Regions from separate parts of the Lysinibacillus sp. CTST325 genome, predicted to be linked through region 4. Evidence: riboswitches for the same ligand, from Rfam matches in the RefSeq annotation. Region 4 holds a riboswitch; each other region holds the start of a gene.

Region 1 (4,219 bases), on a different contig from region 4:
AGCGAACAATGAAAAATCATCACAAAAAGTCGTTGTTGGTTCTGGTTCGGGTACTGCATCTTCAGGTGATGCAATTTCAACTGCAAAGCAATTCTTAGGTCGTAGCTATGTTTGGGGCGGCAGTAACCCATCAACAGGATTTGACTGTTCAGGTCTTGTACAATGGTCTTACAAACAAGCTGGTGTATCTTTACCACGTACAGCATCACAACAATATTTAGCAACACAACGTATTTCAGCAAGTGAAGCACGTGTAGGTGACCTAGTATTCTTCAGCTATGGTTCAGGCATAGCGCATGTTGGTATTTACTTAGGGAATAACACGATGATCGATGCTCAAAATAAAGGTGTTGTCATTGAATCACTTGATTGGTGGAATCAATATTTAGTAGGCTTCGGTCGTATTCAATAAGCCCTACTATTATATAGACGATTTAAATAGCAAAAAGGTCATCTTTGTAAAAAAAATTACAAAGATGACCTTTTTTAATATTTGACGGTATTCAAGATTCTGCGAGTAAACCTATCATCCCGGTATAGTTATCCATTAATTTAGGCTCGACTACTCGATGAATAATGAGTAAAATAACATCTAGGATGAATAAATTTACATAAGTAGATATATTTACTATCATATTACCAGTTACTAAAATGGAAATAGAGCCGATGAAAGGTATAGCATCAATTATCGCTATAATGATTGTCATCGTTATAGCGTATTTCACTTGGATTCGTAGAAGGCCAATTCCAATCATAAAAAATGTGTCTTTTATAGCTGAAAGAAATGTTTCCTTGCATATTGATACTCATTTCTGATAATTTTGAAATATAACAATTAGGGATCTTACTGTGAAATTAAAAGTGTTTGTGACTTTAGTTTCGTAGTAGTAAAGTAATGAATGATAGAAATTAGAATAATACTTACAAGTTTGCCATTTTTGCGTTCTGAAACAATAAAGGTAGGGATGAATCATGGAAAAAGAGATTTTGCAACTTTTTAGTAATTTAACAGAGCATGACCGTGATATTCAATACAAATCATACGAAGAATTAATGAAAATTATGCAGGAACCAGTTGATTGGACATATTCAGTTTGGGAACAACTTGTTCAGGCTCTTACATACAAAAATGGGCATGTGCGTGCAAGTGCTGCACAATTTTTATGCGCATTGGCAGCAAAAAGTGATCCTGAAGAAAGGGTATTAGAGGACTTCTTAAAGATTTGGGCAGTAACGTATGATGAAAAAACAGAAACTGCGAGGCATACTTTGCAGGCAATTTGGAGAATAGGTTTAGCAGGGCAGGTCCAAAGAGATTTAGTCGTGTCATATTTGGCGAAAAGATTTCAAATATGCATAGACGAAAAGCACCCGACATTGATACGCTATGATATTATTGTATCTTTTAAAAAGCTATTCGATGCAACGAAAGACCCGAAACTACTAGAGATTGCACAGCGCTTAATTGAAGAAGAAGAAGATGTTAAATACAAAAAGAAATATAAGAATGCCATCCGTTAAAAGTAGTAAAATAGCTGTTTTTACGCAATTTCTTTCGTAGAGATAGCCTTTATAACATCAATCTATGAAGTATAACTAATACCTGCACGAGCATGAGAAATACCCGTGGGGGCAATGAAAACATCCGCGTGCATAAGGTAATACCTGCATGATTTTTATCCATCGTATTTGTGTATTCTATTCCACAGCTATTTTTTCCTATTAATCTATGTTAAACTGCTTAACAAGTGAATAATTCTTGCAGAATAAGGGTGCTGAATTATAGCATAATCGGGAATTCGGTGAAAAACCGAAGCTGTTTCCGCAACTGTAAGTACAGGAATCATAAAGATACACCACTGTCGAAATATCTGATGGGAAGGTTATTTTATGACTCACAACGTGATTGAATGTAGTGAACTGTACAAGCCAGGAGACCGACCTTTGTTTGAACGTATGATAACTCTTCGGAAGCTAGGAGAAAATGCGGCAATTACATAGGCTATGTCGTGTCTATACGACACTATTTATGTTATTTTCGTTGTTTCCTTATGAGTGGGAACAACGTTTTTTTATGTACACGTATAATTCACCTGATGGAATGCTAGGGAGGGTGTTTATCTTCATTCAAATGAAGATAAAGCCTTCGGACACATTGTTTATCTGCGCGACAGCGGCAAATGTTTTCTGTAGCGACAGCTACAATTACGCTTAGGCGAGATTGATAAAGTAAGAATTTTTCACGAAGGAAAGCGGGGACTTAGATTTGAAAAAAGATGCACGTTATTCTTGTTATCCGTTTATGCGTGAAAAGGCATCAACAGTAGATTTTGAAATTCGAACAGATAGCCTTACAACACATATTGGCGTCGCTTTGGGAGCGGTAAAAAAGGAAACGGTAGAGGTAGTAGCAGGTGATTTATTAGCTATTTTACCAATGGCTTACCATGTGAATGGCTCAGTCCGAGGTAAATTGGCGGTAACCGAAGATGATTTGACTTGGCTAAGTGATCGCTATGATTTCTACGTTAGCTATGTTAAAGAAGAAATACAAAACTTTGTATTACCACAAGGGACAGGGGCTGCTACTTCATTACATTTATGCCGTAGTGAGGCGAAAAAATCATATCGCGTTTTACACAAAGTATCTGAAGAACGGGAAGTACCAGCTATTCTCTTTGATTATTTAGGATTACTAGCCAATGTCTTTTTTGTAATGGCTGTCTATATGAATCAGCATGCTGGTATTGCTGAAATACCGTTTATTAGTAAGTCATACCCGATGAAAAAGAAAAAGGAGAAACAATGAAATGAAAAAAATGTTTAAGCTACAATGGCTTTCTGTGTTGATGCTGGCACTAGTATTAGTTGGCTGTGGCACGAAAGAGGATACTAATAAAGAAGCTACTTCTAAGGAAGATCAACAAGTTGAGAAAACTAGCTATAAAGTTAAGGATGACCGTGGAGTAGAGGTAGAGTTTGATGCTGCACCTAAAACTATTGTTTCATTACAACCGAGTAATACAGAAATTTTATTTGCTCTAGGTGTGGGTGATAAAATCGTTGGTGCAACTGAGTATGATACGTATCCAGAAGAAGCACAAAAAATTGAGCGCGTCTCTAGTTCTACAACATTCAATAGTGAGCGTATTTTAGCCCTAAAGCCAGATGTCGTTATTGCCTATACAACTGGAGGCGATGAAGAAAATTTAAATGCCTTAAAAGGTCTCGAAGATGCGGGTATTAAAGTGTTTGCGATTCAATCAGCTAAATCATTTGATGATGTTTATGGGGATATCGAACAAATCGCTACAGTTATGGGAATCAAAGATAAAGGCGACAAGTTAAATGTAGATATTAAAGCTAAAATTGCGGAAGTCCAAGCAAAAGTTAAAGATGTGAAAAAACCAAAAAATATCTACTTAGAAATTAGTCCAAAGCCAGACATCTATACAGCTGGTTCTGGTACATTCCAACAAGAGATTTTAAATGCGGCACATGTTAACAACGTTTTTGCTGACCTTGAAAGCTGGGCAAAGGTATCTGAGGAAGATATCATAGCGAAAAATCCAGAAGTCATTTTAACAACAGTAAACTATGTGGAAAATTCAGCGGCAGAAATTCTTTCTCGTGATGGATGGAATTCAATTCCTGCCATTCAAAATAAAGCGGTTTATTCTATAGATACTGATATCTCAAACCGTCCAGGTCCACGTATTGGCGAAGCTGTTGAGTTAGTAGCAAAAGCAACATACCCTGAGTTATTTAAATAGTCTATATTGAAAAAGAGTATTTTGGAGCTGTCCTTTATGGGCAGCTTTTTTGATGGGTAATTATCTGGTAGTGAGAGATTTACTATGAAGATTCCTTGGCCCTGCTCCGCTTTGGAGAAAAAGTGGTCGGGTAGAGTGGAAAACTACTCCGCTTTGAAGAAAAAGTGAAGGGTGGAGTGGATAACTGCTCCGCTTTGATGAAGAAGTGATCGGGAGAAGTGGATAAGTGCTCAGCTATGATGAAAAAGTGATCAGGTAATACGGTCGCCACCTCCTCCTCAATAAAGTATCGCTGAAATCCCCCCCTCATCGTTCGAAGTAGCGTATGGTATTTCCTAGTTCGAAAATTGGTATTATATCGAATTGTTCTATAATATAGAGATAAGCATGCTTGCTAACAGAGAGAGGTGCAGTGAATGAAACAGTTTGATATGAAGATTGTTCCG
Region 2 (4,219 bases), 400 kb from region 4:
ATAAGATTTCCAAGGACGTATGCTTTGTAAATAAGTTGATTGGAGTGGAGGTTGGGCGACCCCTTGGGGATTAACAATAGAGGAACGAAGGCTAAAACCATCACGTCCTGTGATAACGCCTTCGTGACCAACATCGTGTTGTGCAGCGAAGCGGCTCATCGGACGCCCCCAGGAAAGCGCCCAACCGGAACGGAAATCAATCCCACGCTATTATAAAAAATTTAAAGAAAAGAGGAAATGGGATGGATCGACAAAGATTGATAAAATTGACGCTCACTGCTATGGTAGCGGCAATTTGTGCAGTAGGTGCAGTTATTAAAATTCCAATATTTATTTCAACTGCTGCGCTTGACTCTGCACCTGCATTGTTGAGCGTTGTATTTTTATCTCCAGTATTAGCTGGAGTTGCGGGAGTCATTGGGCATTTTATCTCAGCCTTAACTACTGGATTTCCATATGGGCCTCTACATATTATTATCGCAGTAGAAATGTTTATTGTTGTATGGGTCTTTGGGGTCATGCATAAAAAAGGAATGCATTTCTGGAAATGGCCTGTGGCACTTGTTTTAAATGGCGTTGTGGCACCTTTACCATTTTACTTTATCATTAGTCCGGCATTTTACTGGGCGGCACTGACTAGTCTTCCATTGGCAACACTCATAAACCTAGTGATCGTTGCAATTGTGATGCCAATTTTGTCGAATGTGTTTGGGCGTAAAGAAGGTCGAGTACATTGAGAAATGCAATAAAAATAGGTGAGCTGTTTGCTACAACAGATAATGCCGCGGCGATTGGTGAAAAACCACAAGATGTTGTGTCTGCCCCAGACCAACTAACGGCATACTTCACGGCGCGTGTTACTTTTTTAGAGCAGCTTGCTGCAAATGCTTTACCAAGCCATATTTTACTCGCTAATTTTTCAGGGGATGCTGCATGGTCTCGTTATGTTGCAGGCATTCAGCAGGTTTTTGATGAGGCTGGTCTTAGTTGTCCGCCGATAGATGGTAGTACAGAGTCCAATATGGCGACTGTACAATCAGGATTGTCTATAACGATGCTAGGTGAGCAGCAAAAACACGCAGCAACTAAGCATGAACAGCTTAGTTGGTACACCTATGGACTACCGCTTGTAGGCAATGAAATCCTTGCACAGCCTGAAGATGTCGCACAGCTGCAACCTATTTTTCAGGCGTGGAAAGAGGGAATCGTGCAGCAAGTATGGCCAGTTGGATCAAAAGGTCTACAAGCCGAATTTACTCGGCTTTTTGGTGAACAACAGGTCAAAAGTTCGTTAGATGTTGAGAAATCGGCTGGTCCATGTGCAGTAGTTTTGCTAGGAATACAGCCTGAAAAAGAGCAGCTAGCACAAAAAAAATTTCCTAGAAATTTTGAAAAACTACGTAAAACTGCATTGTAATTGGGCTTGCTTCGAGAAAATGTCGCACTTTATAACGTGCAAGGGGCAAAACGCCTATTGCAACAATAAACACAATATGTTAGATTTGTTTAGGAGTTAAAACACAATATATAGTATTTTGGACGAGCGGTACCAATATGGTTTAAAAGGGAATTCGGAAAAAGAGTCATCTTAAGCCGAAGCTGTCCCCGCAACTGTAAGTGCTGACAAATGATGAGTAGGCCACTGTGAAGAACGGGAAGGTTATCATTTGGAGGAAGCATGAGCCAGGAGACCTGCCGATATGTTCAAGACAGCAACACATTCTTCGGGGATTGAGAAGTGGAGGCGAGAGATTTGTTCACTTCTTTGTGTGCATGTCCTTCATTTCCATTTCCGATTTTACTGCGATCACGTAACCGATAGATGTTGCGTGATCGCTTTTTGTGTTGCTGGAGAAGGAAAGGGAGAGAATGTGTACATGACAATTCAAATCGAACAGCAAATTGCTAAGCTAAAGAAAAATTACACGGAGGATGAACTCGAAAGTTTTGTAAGATTATCGGATCGATGGCTACGAAAAAACGACAATGCGACATTTGAAGCATGGGCGGATGCGATGATTTTACAAACGCTTAGCTTAATTGATGAGGAGGAGCCATACTGGACATTTGTCGCAGCTCAAGTTTATTTAGAAAAACTGTATGATCAATTTGCAACGCGTCGTGGTGTCTCAGTGAAAGATGTTTATAAGGTTTTTCCAGAACATTTAGCACACTATACAGAAGCTGGTTTGTATCATGAAAGTTTAACAACAAAGTATAGTGAGCAGGAGCTTCAGGAACTCGCTTCTTATCTAGAATCAAGTCGTGATGAGTTGTTTACGTATATTGGTTTAAAAACATTAATGGACCGCTATGTAGTCCGTGATTACACGAAAACACCAGTGGAATTACCGCAGGAACGATGGATGGTCATTGCAATGACTCTGATGCAGGATGAAACAGAAAATCGTTTAGAGAAAGTCCGTGAATCTTACTGGGCAATGAGTAATTTATATATGACTGTTGCCACACCGACATTATCGAATGCAGGTAAAACACATGGACAGCTATCTAGTTGCTTTATCGATACAGTAGATGATAGTTTACAAAGCATTTATGACACGAATACAGATGTCGCAACATTATCGAAGTACGGCGGTGGTATTGGTGTTTATATGGGTAAAATTCGTAGCCGAGGCTCATCTATTAAAGGTTTTAAAGGTGCATCAAGTGGCGTTTTACCATGGATTAAACAGCTTAATAATACAGCGGTTTCAGTCGATCAGCTTGGGCAACGACAAGGAGCTATTGCTGTCTATCTAGATGTTTGGCATAAAGACGTCTTTACGTTTTTAGATTTACGCTTAAACAATGGGGATGAACGTCTACGTGCCCATGATATTTTCACAGGGCTATGCTTACCGGATATATTTATGGAAACTGTTGAGGCACGTGGGGATTGGCATTTATTTGACCCGCATGAAGTACGAGAGGTTATGGGCTACTCACTAGAAGATTTCTACGATGAGAAAAAGGGTGACGGTTCTTTCCGTACTAAATATGAGGAATGTATCGCGAATCCATTGTTAAGTCGTGAAGTCGTACCAGCCATTGATATTATGAAGCGTATTATGCGCTCACAGCTAGAAACAGGCGTGCCGTTTATGTTCTATCGTGATGAAGTAAATCGTATGAATCCGAATAAGCATGAAGGGATGATTTACTCAAGCAATTTGTGTTAATAGTAGCACCTTCAATCAGAAATGGTTGTCGAAAACTCCGTTAAACGGGGAAAGTCACAATGTGATAACCCACCGTGCTAAATCTTTTGATTAAATTAATTAATCAAAAGTAAAAGCCTAACGACTATCGAAAGCATAGCTCATTGAAAAATATGAGTGAAGAAGCGAGTAGAGTACCCCTCAAGCGAGGCCCTATAAAATGGGATAATTCATAAAGGGAAAAGCGGAGCATCCTACAGGTAGAGCTGAGGATGATGATATAGTCTCCTCTGTATAGTGATATACAGCAGTTCAAAAGAGAACGGATTAGGTTTAGCGAACCTAGTTGAAGAAAAAGGACAGAGATATTCCAAAATATGTCAGCGACTGAATTCGAATCTATTACCCTAGAAGATGATGTCATCGTAACACGTCGCAAGCCTGGAGATTTCGTTGTATGTAACTTATCATCTATTAATTTAGGTAGAGCTGTACCGGCTGGCGTTCTAGAACGATTAATCCCAGTTCAAGTACGTATGTTAGATAACGTTATTGCTCTAAATACAATTCCAGTAAAACAAGCAGAGCGTACGAACCTACGCTACCGTGGTATTGGACTTGGCACATTTGGCTGGCACCATTTATTAGCTTTGAAAGAAATTCAATGGGAGTCTGAGGAAGCTGTAGAGTTTGCGGACAAGCTATATGAGGAAATTGCGTATTTAACGATTCGTGCTTCTAACGATTTGGCATGTGAAAAAGGAGCTTACCCATTATTTGAAGGCTCAGATTGGCATACGGGTGCGTATTTTGACAAACGTGGCTATGACAGTCATAAATGGAACGCGTTACGCGCCGCGGTTGCTGAAAAAGGGATGCGTAACGGCTATGTAATGGCAGTTGCACCGAACTCATCAACATCTATTTTAGCAGGCAGTACGGCTACGATTGATCCAATCTTCCAAAAGAGTTATTCAGAAGAGAAGAAGGATTACAAAATTCCAGTAACAGTACCTGATCTATCACCTGTGACGACTTGGTATTATAAATCTGCTTAT
Region 3 (4,219 bases), on a different contig from region 4:
TATACTCGGTATCGTAACTGCTTTTGGTGGTGGAGCTATACGAAATCTACTCATTGGTTTACCTGTAACAACATTGTGGGGTCAAGATATGATGTTTCAAATTGCCATTGCAGCCATCACAATTTTTTTCTTATTTCCACATCGACTCATTCAACACTGGCATCGCTGGGGCAATTTCACTGATGCTATTGGATTATCGGCATTTGCGATTCAAGGTGCCCTTTATGCTGTGAAGCTCGACATGCCTATTAGTGCCGTTATTGTAGCTGCTGTCTTAACAGGATCAGGTGGTGGAATTATTCGCGATTTATTAGCTAGACGACAACCTTTAGTCCTCCGTGATGAAATCTATGGTGTTTGGGCAGCAATAGCCGGGCTTATCATCGGACTTCAACTATTTACAGGGGATATCTTTTTATATGTATTATTTGGTGTGATCACAGTACTAAGAATACTTTCATATATGAGGAAATGGCGTTTACCGTTACGGAAGTTGAATCGAGCATAGTTATACTGTTGCATAAAAACAAGCCCAAATATCAGATTTGGGCTTGTTTTGAATTTTAAATTTAATTCCTTATTTATCACAAACTCCGTGCATCCACAGCAGCGACTAAAGTTAATTTTTCAACAGCAACATAGCTTCTTCTAAAGTAGTCATATTTTTCATCATAGAGCAAGCTGCGTCCAAAATAGGAAAGGCTAAAGCTGCACCAGAACCCTCACCTAATCGCATATTCATTTGCAGCATCGGTTCAATTCCGAGCATTTCAGCTGCAATTTTTGCACCTGGTTCTTCAGAGGCATGTGAAGGAATGACATAGTCTTTTACGTTTGGTTCGAGTTCGTATGCAATAAGAGCAGCAATAGTAGAAATAAAGCCATCAATAACAACTGGTTTACGATGTGCGGCGGCAGCAAGTATCACTCCTGCCATAGCGCCTATTTCTAATCCACCGACTTTTGAGAGAATATCTATAGCATCATGACGATTTGGTTTGTTTAATGCAATAGCGTTGTGAATGACCTTTACTTTATGTGCTATTCCCCCTGGTCCAACACCTGCACCGAAGCCTGTCACTTCTTTCGGATGACATTCGCGAAGAACCGATAATATGGCAGCACTCGGTGTTGTATTACCGATACCCATTTCACCTGTCCCGAGTACATTTATCCCTTTTTTAATTTCTTCCGTAGCTACTTCAATTCCTACTTCAATAGATTGAATGGCTTCTTCCCTTGACATAGCAGGACCTTTTGCCATATTGTCCGTGCCATATTTAATCTTTTTTAAGATGACACCAGCATCGTTCGGAATATCCTCTTTTACACCAACGTCCACTGTGACAATTTTAGCATCTGTGATTTTTGCGATAGCACAGACACCAGTTCCGCCTCTAGGAAAATTTAATGTTTGGAAGACCGTCACATTTTGTGGATTCGGTGTCACTCCTTCATCACAGACACCATGATCCGCGGCACAGACAATAATTGCTTTATTATCAATTGCAGGATATAGTTCACCTGTAATACCAGATAGTTGCACAGCTAGAGTTTCCAGCTTTCCCAGACTACTAGGTGGCTTGCAAAGTGCATCTATGCGTTCTCTTGCCTGCCCCATCATTTTGTGGTCGGCACTTTGAATGTTGTGGATCGTTTGTTGTAATAATTGCATGAAAATTTCCCCTTTCTTTTTTGCCCTCGTTACTCGAAGAATGATTTTGAGAAAAAAATAAAAAGCCTGTAGTTTATCCATAACAAATAAACTACAGACTTTTCCATCGTCTATATAATACGAAGCAGATAGGCAGGTCTCCTGGCTCAATTTCAACATTTCATAGAACCTTCCCAGAACGATGCTAGTGGCATTCTCTATGAAACTCCCTTTTTACAGTGGTGGGACCGCTAAAGCTTTTCACTTTATTCCCTATTCTCCCGCAGTGGGCACCTAACGCTTTTATGCAATTACTTTAAATCTACGGCAAAGCGCTCATTGTGTCAACATTTTAAATTTTCAAGCTTCATTGTTATTTAAGTAAATAAATATGCTTAATTATTCATATTTAAAAACTTTAACACAAAATACTAAAGTAATTACTGCTATAGCAGTTAATACTGATAATTCAGTCAGATAAGTGTTGAGATTTTGTGTCTCGAAGATCAGTGTTTTTCTAATAGCTTCAATAATATAATTAAGTGGATTAATATAAACAAATGGCATTAGAAATTTTGGCCACACATCGCTCGGGAAGAAAGTACCACCTAAAAAAATGAAAACTAGATTTGAAAGATTCCCCATAGTTGTGGCATTTTTTGCGTTATTAGCGTAAATTCCGATTATTAAACCGATGGCTAATAAGCTAAGACCACCCATTAATAACAATGGAATTAATAAAAGAGTATAAATTGAATTAAAATTTAATTGAACATTAAAAATGAAAACACTAATGCCCAAAATAATAACTGTTTGTATAGCCATAATGAAAAGCTGTGTACTGAAAATAGATACCATTATTTTTGATGTAGAGATTGGAGTAACTTTAATTTTTTTAAAAATACCCCTTTCCCTATACGAAGCAATCATAACGGGTAAAGCTATAAGACCTATAGCTCCATAAGCCATCCCTAGAATACCAGGGAAAATATAGGACATATATGACATACCCTCTCTTGCAGCGTCTTTCCCTGCTGTACCCATTAAAGCCATCATTAGAATAGGGAACACCGTACTCATAATAACCGCTTGTTTATTTCTTATTTCCATTTTGAAAAATATAGAAGATAAATTAACAAAACTATTCATAATTTCAAAACACTTCCAGTCATATTTAAGAATACATCTTCTAAATTTGCTTTTTGAATATTAATGCTCGTTGTTGTTATTCTTTTTTCATCTTCTAATTTATTTATATAATCTAACGTTTTTCTAATATCCTTCGTGTATAAGTAGAAATAGTCATCTTCTTTTTTAATCTTATCTACTGTCGAACAACTTTCTAAATACTGGACAGAAGAATCTACTATTAAACCTATTTTAATAACCGAGTTTAAATTAGCATTTTTAATAATTTCTTCAGGTTTTCCTACTGTATAAATACTCCCATCGTTTATAAAACATACATTATCACAGAGTGCTTCTACTTCTTCCATATAATGTGTCGTTAGGATTATTGTTGTCCCTTCTTTTCTAATATCCTTAATAATATGCCACAAATCTTTTCTAGAGTTTGGATCTAAACCAGTTGTTGGTTCATCCAAAAACAAGACCTGTGGTTTATTGAGAATACTTAATGCTATACTTATTCTTTGTTTTTGCCCGCCAGAAAGTTTATTAACGTAAGCTCTTTTATGTTCTTGCATATTGACTTTTTTTAATAAGTCTTCAATTTCTTTTTCAGTAATCTCCATATTGTATAATGTGGCGAAAAATTCGAACAATTCATCCACCTTAATATGATCAAAATAGGAGTTTGACTGAAATTGTACACCTATAAGTGGTTTAATTTTATCTCCATCTTTTGTAACATCTAAACCATTGACAGTTATGGTGCCAGTGAATCCATTTTTAACTCCTTGTATACATTCTAATAAAGTTGTTTTTCCAGCTCCGTTTGGTCCTAGTAACCCAAACACTTCATTGTGGTTTATCGTTAAATTAATATTTTTCAATATTTGTTTATTTAAGGTATACGAAAAACTCAAATCTTTTATTGATATTGCTTCATTCAATTAGAACACCTCAATTATGATAGAATGATTCGCTTCATTGTTGCATGATTTAACTTTTCATTTATAAATGCTTGCATGTCTTTAATATCAATATTATCAAGAACTTGAAGCATTTCATCTAATGATAAATGATGCCTTTCAATAACCCGCTCATTACCTAAAAATAATAAAAAATCCTTATCATTTTCTAATATCTTGTAAATTTTATGCTGTAAAAACTTTTTGCTTTTCTCTAAATATTTATTCATAATGTTAATTTCTTTACTGTCTATATTCATCTTTTCATTAATATGTAAGATGAGTGATTCTAAATCTTCTTGTTCAGTAATAAATTGGACTTGCAAAATACTTTCATATTTAAAATGAAAAGGTAAGCACACGATAAAATACACACTTTGTTTTTTCAACCGAAATTCTTCATACAGCAATCCCGTGTCATTCATTGTCATCATCATACTAAACAAAGATAAATAAATTTTTTCATCTTTTG
Region 4 (4,219 bases):
TTGTTCAGGTTTTCCACTTTCGAAAGAATCAAGAGTTTTCATGACATTTGGCGGTACAATTACAGATGTATTAACACTTGCGCATGAATTAGGACATGCCTTCCATAACGATGCAATGAAATCTATTAATGGAATGAATAAACAATATCCAATGAGCATTGCTGAAACTGCTTCAACATTTTCAGAGATGATTATATTAGATGCGGCAATGCAAAAAGCTAAATCTACTAATGAAAAATTATTTTTACTTGATGAGAAATTAAAGCGTAGTGTCATGAATTTCATGAATATTCATTCTAGGTTTTTATTTGAAAAGAAATTTTATGAAGAACGTAAAGAAGGAATTGTTTCATCCTCACGCTTAAACGAAATTATGCAAGAAGCAATAGATGAAGGATATGATGGTTCTCTTGATAATCCTTCAGTGCATTCATGGATATGGACACCACATTATTATATTACACAATCTCCTTTTTATAATTTTCCATATTCATTCGGATATTTGTTTGCATTGAGTTTATTTGCAAAGGCAAAAGAAGAAGGTAAAGAATTCGAAAGATGTTATTTAGATTTGCTTCGCGATTCAGGGAGTATGTGCACAGAAGATTTAGTGATGAAACATTTAGGTGAAGATATCACTTCGGAAACTTTTTGGAAAAAAGGAATTGAATTATGCATTAACGATGTGGATGAATTTATCAAATTAAGTAGTGAATGTATCATTATTTAAAGATGACGAAATCTTTAATAAAAGAAAATAAACCTACTGACATTAGTGGGTGAACTTTCCCGGTGGACGTATTGAATATGGTGAAAACATCATCCATGCAGCTCGTAGGGATGTGAACGAGGAAATGGGCTTTGATGTAAAAGCTAACGGTATTAAAGCAAATGGCAGATAACTTAGTAGTAGAGAATGTACATTCAATTATTATTTAAAATAAACAATTAGGTGAACAATTCATATTTTATTAATGTGGGTTACCGTTTGGGGTCTCGCCAACCAAATGATATATATCCCATGTTTAGCGAATTTCGAAAAAACGAAAGCCAATTTCTTGTATGCTAAGAAGTTGGCTTTGTTTGTGCATTTTGAATTTATCAATTTAAAAGTCTTATTTTTTTACATATAAGAAATCACGCTTTGAATAAAAAAAGATTGATTTCGATCCTCCTTATTTCACTAAAGGCCTTGTTAGCTCAGAATAAGGAATTAAACTTAATTAGGCTTAATGTATTCTCCTGTTGAAGCATTAAAGCCCACTGCATTCATTTTTGTTTGGTCACTATTCCAACCTATCACTAATAGTAGGGTAACATTTCTCTCCTTATCTTTAATAAGCATAAAATTATTTGTAAAAACTCTTTTTTAGGGTAAGGAGAAGTACCAACACTCGTTAAATCATTTGTATAATCAATTTTTTCGTCATCCTCGTGGGTTTTGGAAGAATCCCATGAAATTGATACGATCTATACGCTGTTTTCATTGAAGAAAGCGTGACTAAACATAAAAAGAAGGTAAACGAGGCCAGAGTAAGATACCTGGCCTTGTTGTGTTAGTCATTACTAGCAGGTTTTTATTATATTCAGAAAATAAAATTGACGCGAACATTAGAGCATGTTATGTTTAATACTAATTTCATAGCAACCATTACAAGTTTGAGTGAAATAAGCTTTCATTCAATTAAAAGGAAAATGGGTGTAAATCCCATGCTGTCCCGCAGCTGTAAATGAGGAGTTTTGTTTCGATTACCACTGAGTGATTACTTGGGAAGGTGAAGCAAAATCATGATTCATGAGCCAGAATGCCTGCTTGTAAGGAGATTCATTGATGATCTACGAAAGATAGGGAGATGGATGGGTGCTTGCTCATAGTAAGTTATTCTGTCCTTATTCTTTTGGAATAAGGTTTTTTTATGCCTTCTATCAATCAGTAGATTCTCCATTTAGTGCACCACAAACAAAGATAGGAGACAGAAAATGAGATTGACAAAGTATTTACTTCCTTTCACACTTATTTTGATGTTCAGTTTACTCACTGGCTGTACAAGCACTGAAAAGGAAGAGACAGCATCGAAACAACAGACAGACGAAAAAATGATAACGATTGGATGGCCATTAGATGTTGGTCCATTAAATCCCCATACATATTTACCAAATCAAATGACAGCACAAGCAATGGTCTATGAATCATTGGTTGAATATAACGATGATGGAACAATTACGCCGAAACTAGCAGAAAGTTGGGATATCTCAAAGGATAAAACGTCTTATGTTTTCCATTTGAGAAAAGATGTCAAGTATTCTGATGGAACGGCTTTTAATGCAGACAATGTGATTCGTAACTTTCATGCAGTTTTAGCTAATCGTGATATGCATTCTTGGATGGGCATGGTCAATCATATTAAAGAGGTTGTGAAAGTGGATGACTTTACAATTCGTTTGCAATTGGATGAACCTTATTATCCTGTGTTAAACGAACTTGCCTTTGTAAGACCTTTCCGCTTTTTAGGTGATAATGGATTCCCTGAAGGTGATGCGACGCAAGATTCAATTAAAGCGCCTATTGGGACAGGCCCATGGGTATTAACAGATTACAAAAAGGATGAATATGCTTTATTTAGTCGCAACGAAAACTACTGGGGAGAAAAACCTCTTGTAGAACAAATAAAAGTAAAAATTATCCCTGATTCAGAATCTATTTCGTTGGCCTTTGAAAACGAAGAATTAGATTTAATATATGGTCGCGGCATCATTAGTTTAGATAACTATACGTTTTTAAAAGATAGTGGGAAATATAAAACGGCTACGTCTGAACCTTTGTCTACGCGTGCTTTACTGTTTAATACACAGTCAGGTCCGTTAGTAGAATTAAAGGTACGTCAAGCGATTCAATATGCAATCAATAAGGAGCAAATGGTTGACAGTATTACACATGGTACTGAAAAAGTGGCCAATACACTATTTTGGGATGCTGTGCCTTATGCCAATATTGATTTAGCTCCAATTTTATATAATCCGAAAAAAGCGCAACAATTGCTAGATGAAGCGGGATGGACGCTACAGAAGGGTGAAAAAATTCGCTCTAAAAACGGACAGCCACTAACATTAGATTTAATCTACATTGCAACAGATGCGATACAAAAACCTATGGCGGAACTAATGCAAGGTGAACTAGCAAAAATAGGGGTACAATTGAATTTAGAAGGCGCAGATGTGATGGTAGGTTTGCAAAAATTAATGGATAATCAGGTCGATATAAATTTCTGGCGTACAAATGGACCACCAACAGATCCACATAGCTTTGCTAATGAATCAGCTACACCAAACGCTAATGGTGTCTATGAAGCGAAATTAGGCTTACCAAATGCCAAAGAAATCGATACTAAAATTCATCAATTATTAGTAGGTACAGATGAAAAAGAGCGAGTGCAACTTTATACGGATATTTTAACAAAGTTCCATGACCAAGCACTATTCTATCCTATATCTTACGAAACAAATAACGTGATTTATCAGCCATATATGAAAAATTTTGCTCCACGTGCATCTGAATATGATATTCCATATGCACAAATGGAAAAAGAAAAATAATTGTAAAAGAGAGAGTATGTCGATTAAAGACAGCTCTCTCTTTATCATAGGATTGAGTAGGAAGTGACAGCATGTATGAATCGACATGGATGTTTTGTTTAAAAAGAATTTTAACATTGCCGTTTGTATTATTGGGCGTATCCATCTTGACCTTTGTATTTATTCGTTTCGTTCCAGTAGAGCCCGCTGAGGTCATTCTTAGATTGGCGAGAGTTGCGCCAACAGCAGAAGCCATTCAAGCATTGCGTGAAGAACTTGGAACAGACAAATCTTTTTTTATTCAATATTTGCTATGGATAAAAGGCGTTTTGCATTTAGATTTTGGGACATCTTTTGTTAGTAAATTGCCCGTGGCACATGAGCTATTCGCTAAATTACCTGCAACCATTGAATTAGCTGTTGCTGCATTTGTGTTGATTTTAGGAGTAAGTATGCCATTAGGGATCATAAGTGCCTTGTATAAGCATTCCATCATCGATAAAATAATTCGACTATTGACTATCATGAGTGTATCCATTCCAACTTTTTGGTTAGGTTTTTTACTACTATATGTATTTAGTTTGAAATTAGGGATCTTCCCGACAAATGGAAAGGGCACACTAGCTCATTTAGTTTTACCTGCACT

The links. Region 4 has a riboswitch for cobalamin ahead of nikA (nickel ABC transporter substrate-binding protein). Riboswitches for the same ligand answer to the same signal wherever they lie in the genome.
Region 1: another riboswitch for cobalamin. It lies ahead of ACYQ73_RS19545 (hypothetical protein); the one in region 4 lies ahead of nikA (nickel ABC transporter substrate-binding protein).
Region 2: another riboswitch for cobalamin. It lies ahead of ACYQ73_RS09040 (ribonucleotide reductase N-terminal alpha domain-containing protein); the one in region 4 lies ahead of nikA (nickel ABC transporter substrate-binding protein).
Region 3: another riboswitch for cobalamin. It lies ahead of cobT (nicotinate-nucleotide--dimethylbenzimidazole phosphoribosyltransferase); the one in region 4 lies ahead of nikA (nickel ABC transporter substrate-binding protein).

Annotation. Positions count from the first base shown of each region.
Region 1 covers NZ_BAAFHO010000010.1:57,774-61,992, forward strand. The annotation lists gene ACYQ73_RS19530 (C40 family peptidase) at 1-412, shown strand, start outside; gene ACYQ73_RS19535 (hypothetical protein) at 504-755, opposite strand; gene ACYQ73_RS19540 (hypothetical protein) at 973-1,521, shown strand; cobalamin riboswitch at 1,753-1,960, shown strand; gene ACYQ73_RS19545 (hypothetical protein) at 2,267-2,809, shown strand; gene ACYQ73_RS19550 (ABC transporter substrate-binding protein) at 2,811-3,773, shown strand; gene ACYQ73_RS19555 (tyrosine-protein phosphatase) at 4,190-4,219, shown strand, end outside.
Region 2 covers NZ_BAAFHO010000002.1:697,707-701,925, reverse strand. The annotation lists gene ACYQ73_RS09050 (ECF transporter S component) at 243-737, shown strand; gene ACYQ73_RS09045 (hypothetical protein) at 734-1,417, shown strand; cobalamin riboswitch at 1,528-1,715, shown strand; partial or broken gene ACYQ73_RS09040 (ribonucleotide reductase N-terminal alpha domain-containing protein) at 1,878-3,179, shown strand; partial or broken gene ACYQ73_RS09035 (ribonucleoside-diphosphate reductase subunit alpha) at 3,521-4,219, shown strand, end outside.
Region 3 covers NZ_BAAFHO010000001.1:459,049-463,267, forward strand. The annotation lists gene ACYQ73_RS02375 (trimeric intracellular cation channel family protein) at 1-508, shown strand, start outside; gene cobT (nicotinate-nucleotide--dimethylbenzimidazole phosphoribosyltransferase) at 620-1,675, opposite strand; cobalamin riboswitch at 1,790-1,967, opposite strand; gene ACYQ73_RS02385 (ABC transporter permease) at 2,054-2,803, opposite strand; gene ACYQ73_RS02390 (ABC transporter ATP-binding protein) at 2,800-3,729, opposite strand; gene ACYQ73_RS02395 (hypothetical protein) at 3,744-4,219, opposite strand, start outside.
Region 4 covers NZ_BAAFHO010000002.1:298,567-302,785, reverse strand. The annotation lists gene ACYQ73_RS06895 (M3 family oligoendopeptidase) at 1-730, shown strand, start outside; gene ACYQ73_RS06890 (NUDIX domain-containing protein) at 780-902, shown strand; gene ACYQ73_RS06885 (hypothetical protein) at 1,220-1,345, opposite strand; cobalamin riboswitch at 1,639-1,831, shown strand; gene nikA (nickel ABC transporter substrate-binding protein) at 1,981-3,594, shown strand; gene nikB (nickel ABC transporter permease) at 3,666-4,219, shown strand, end outside.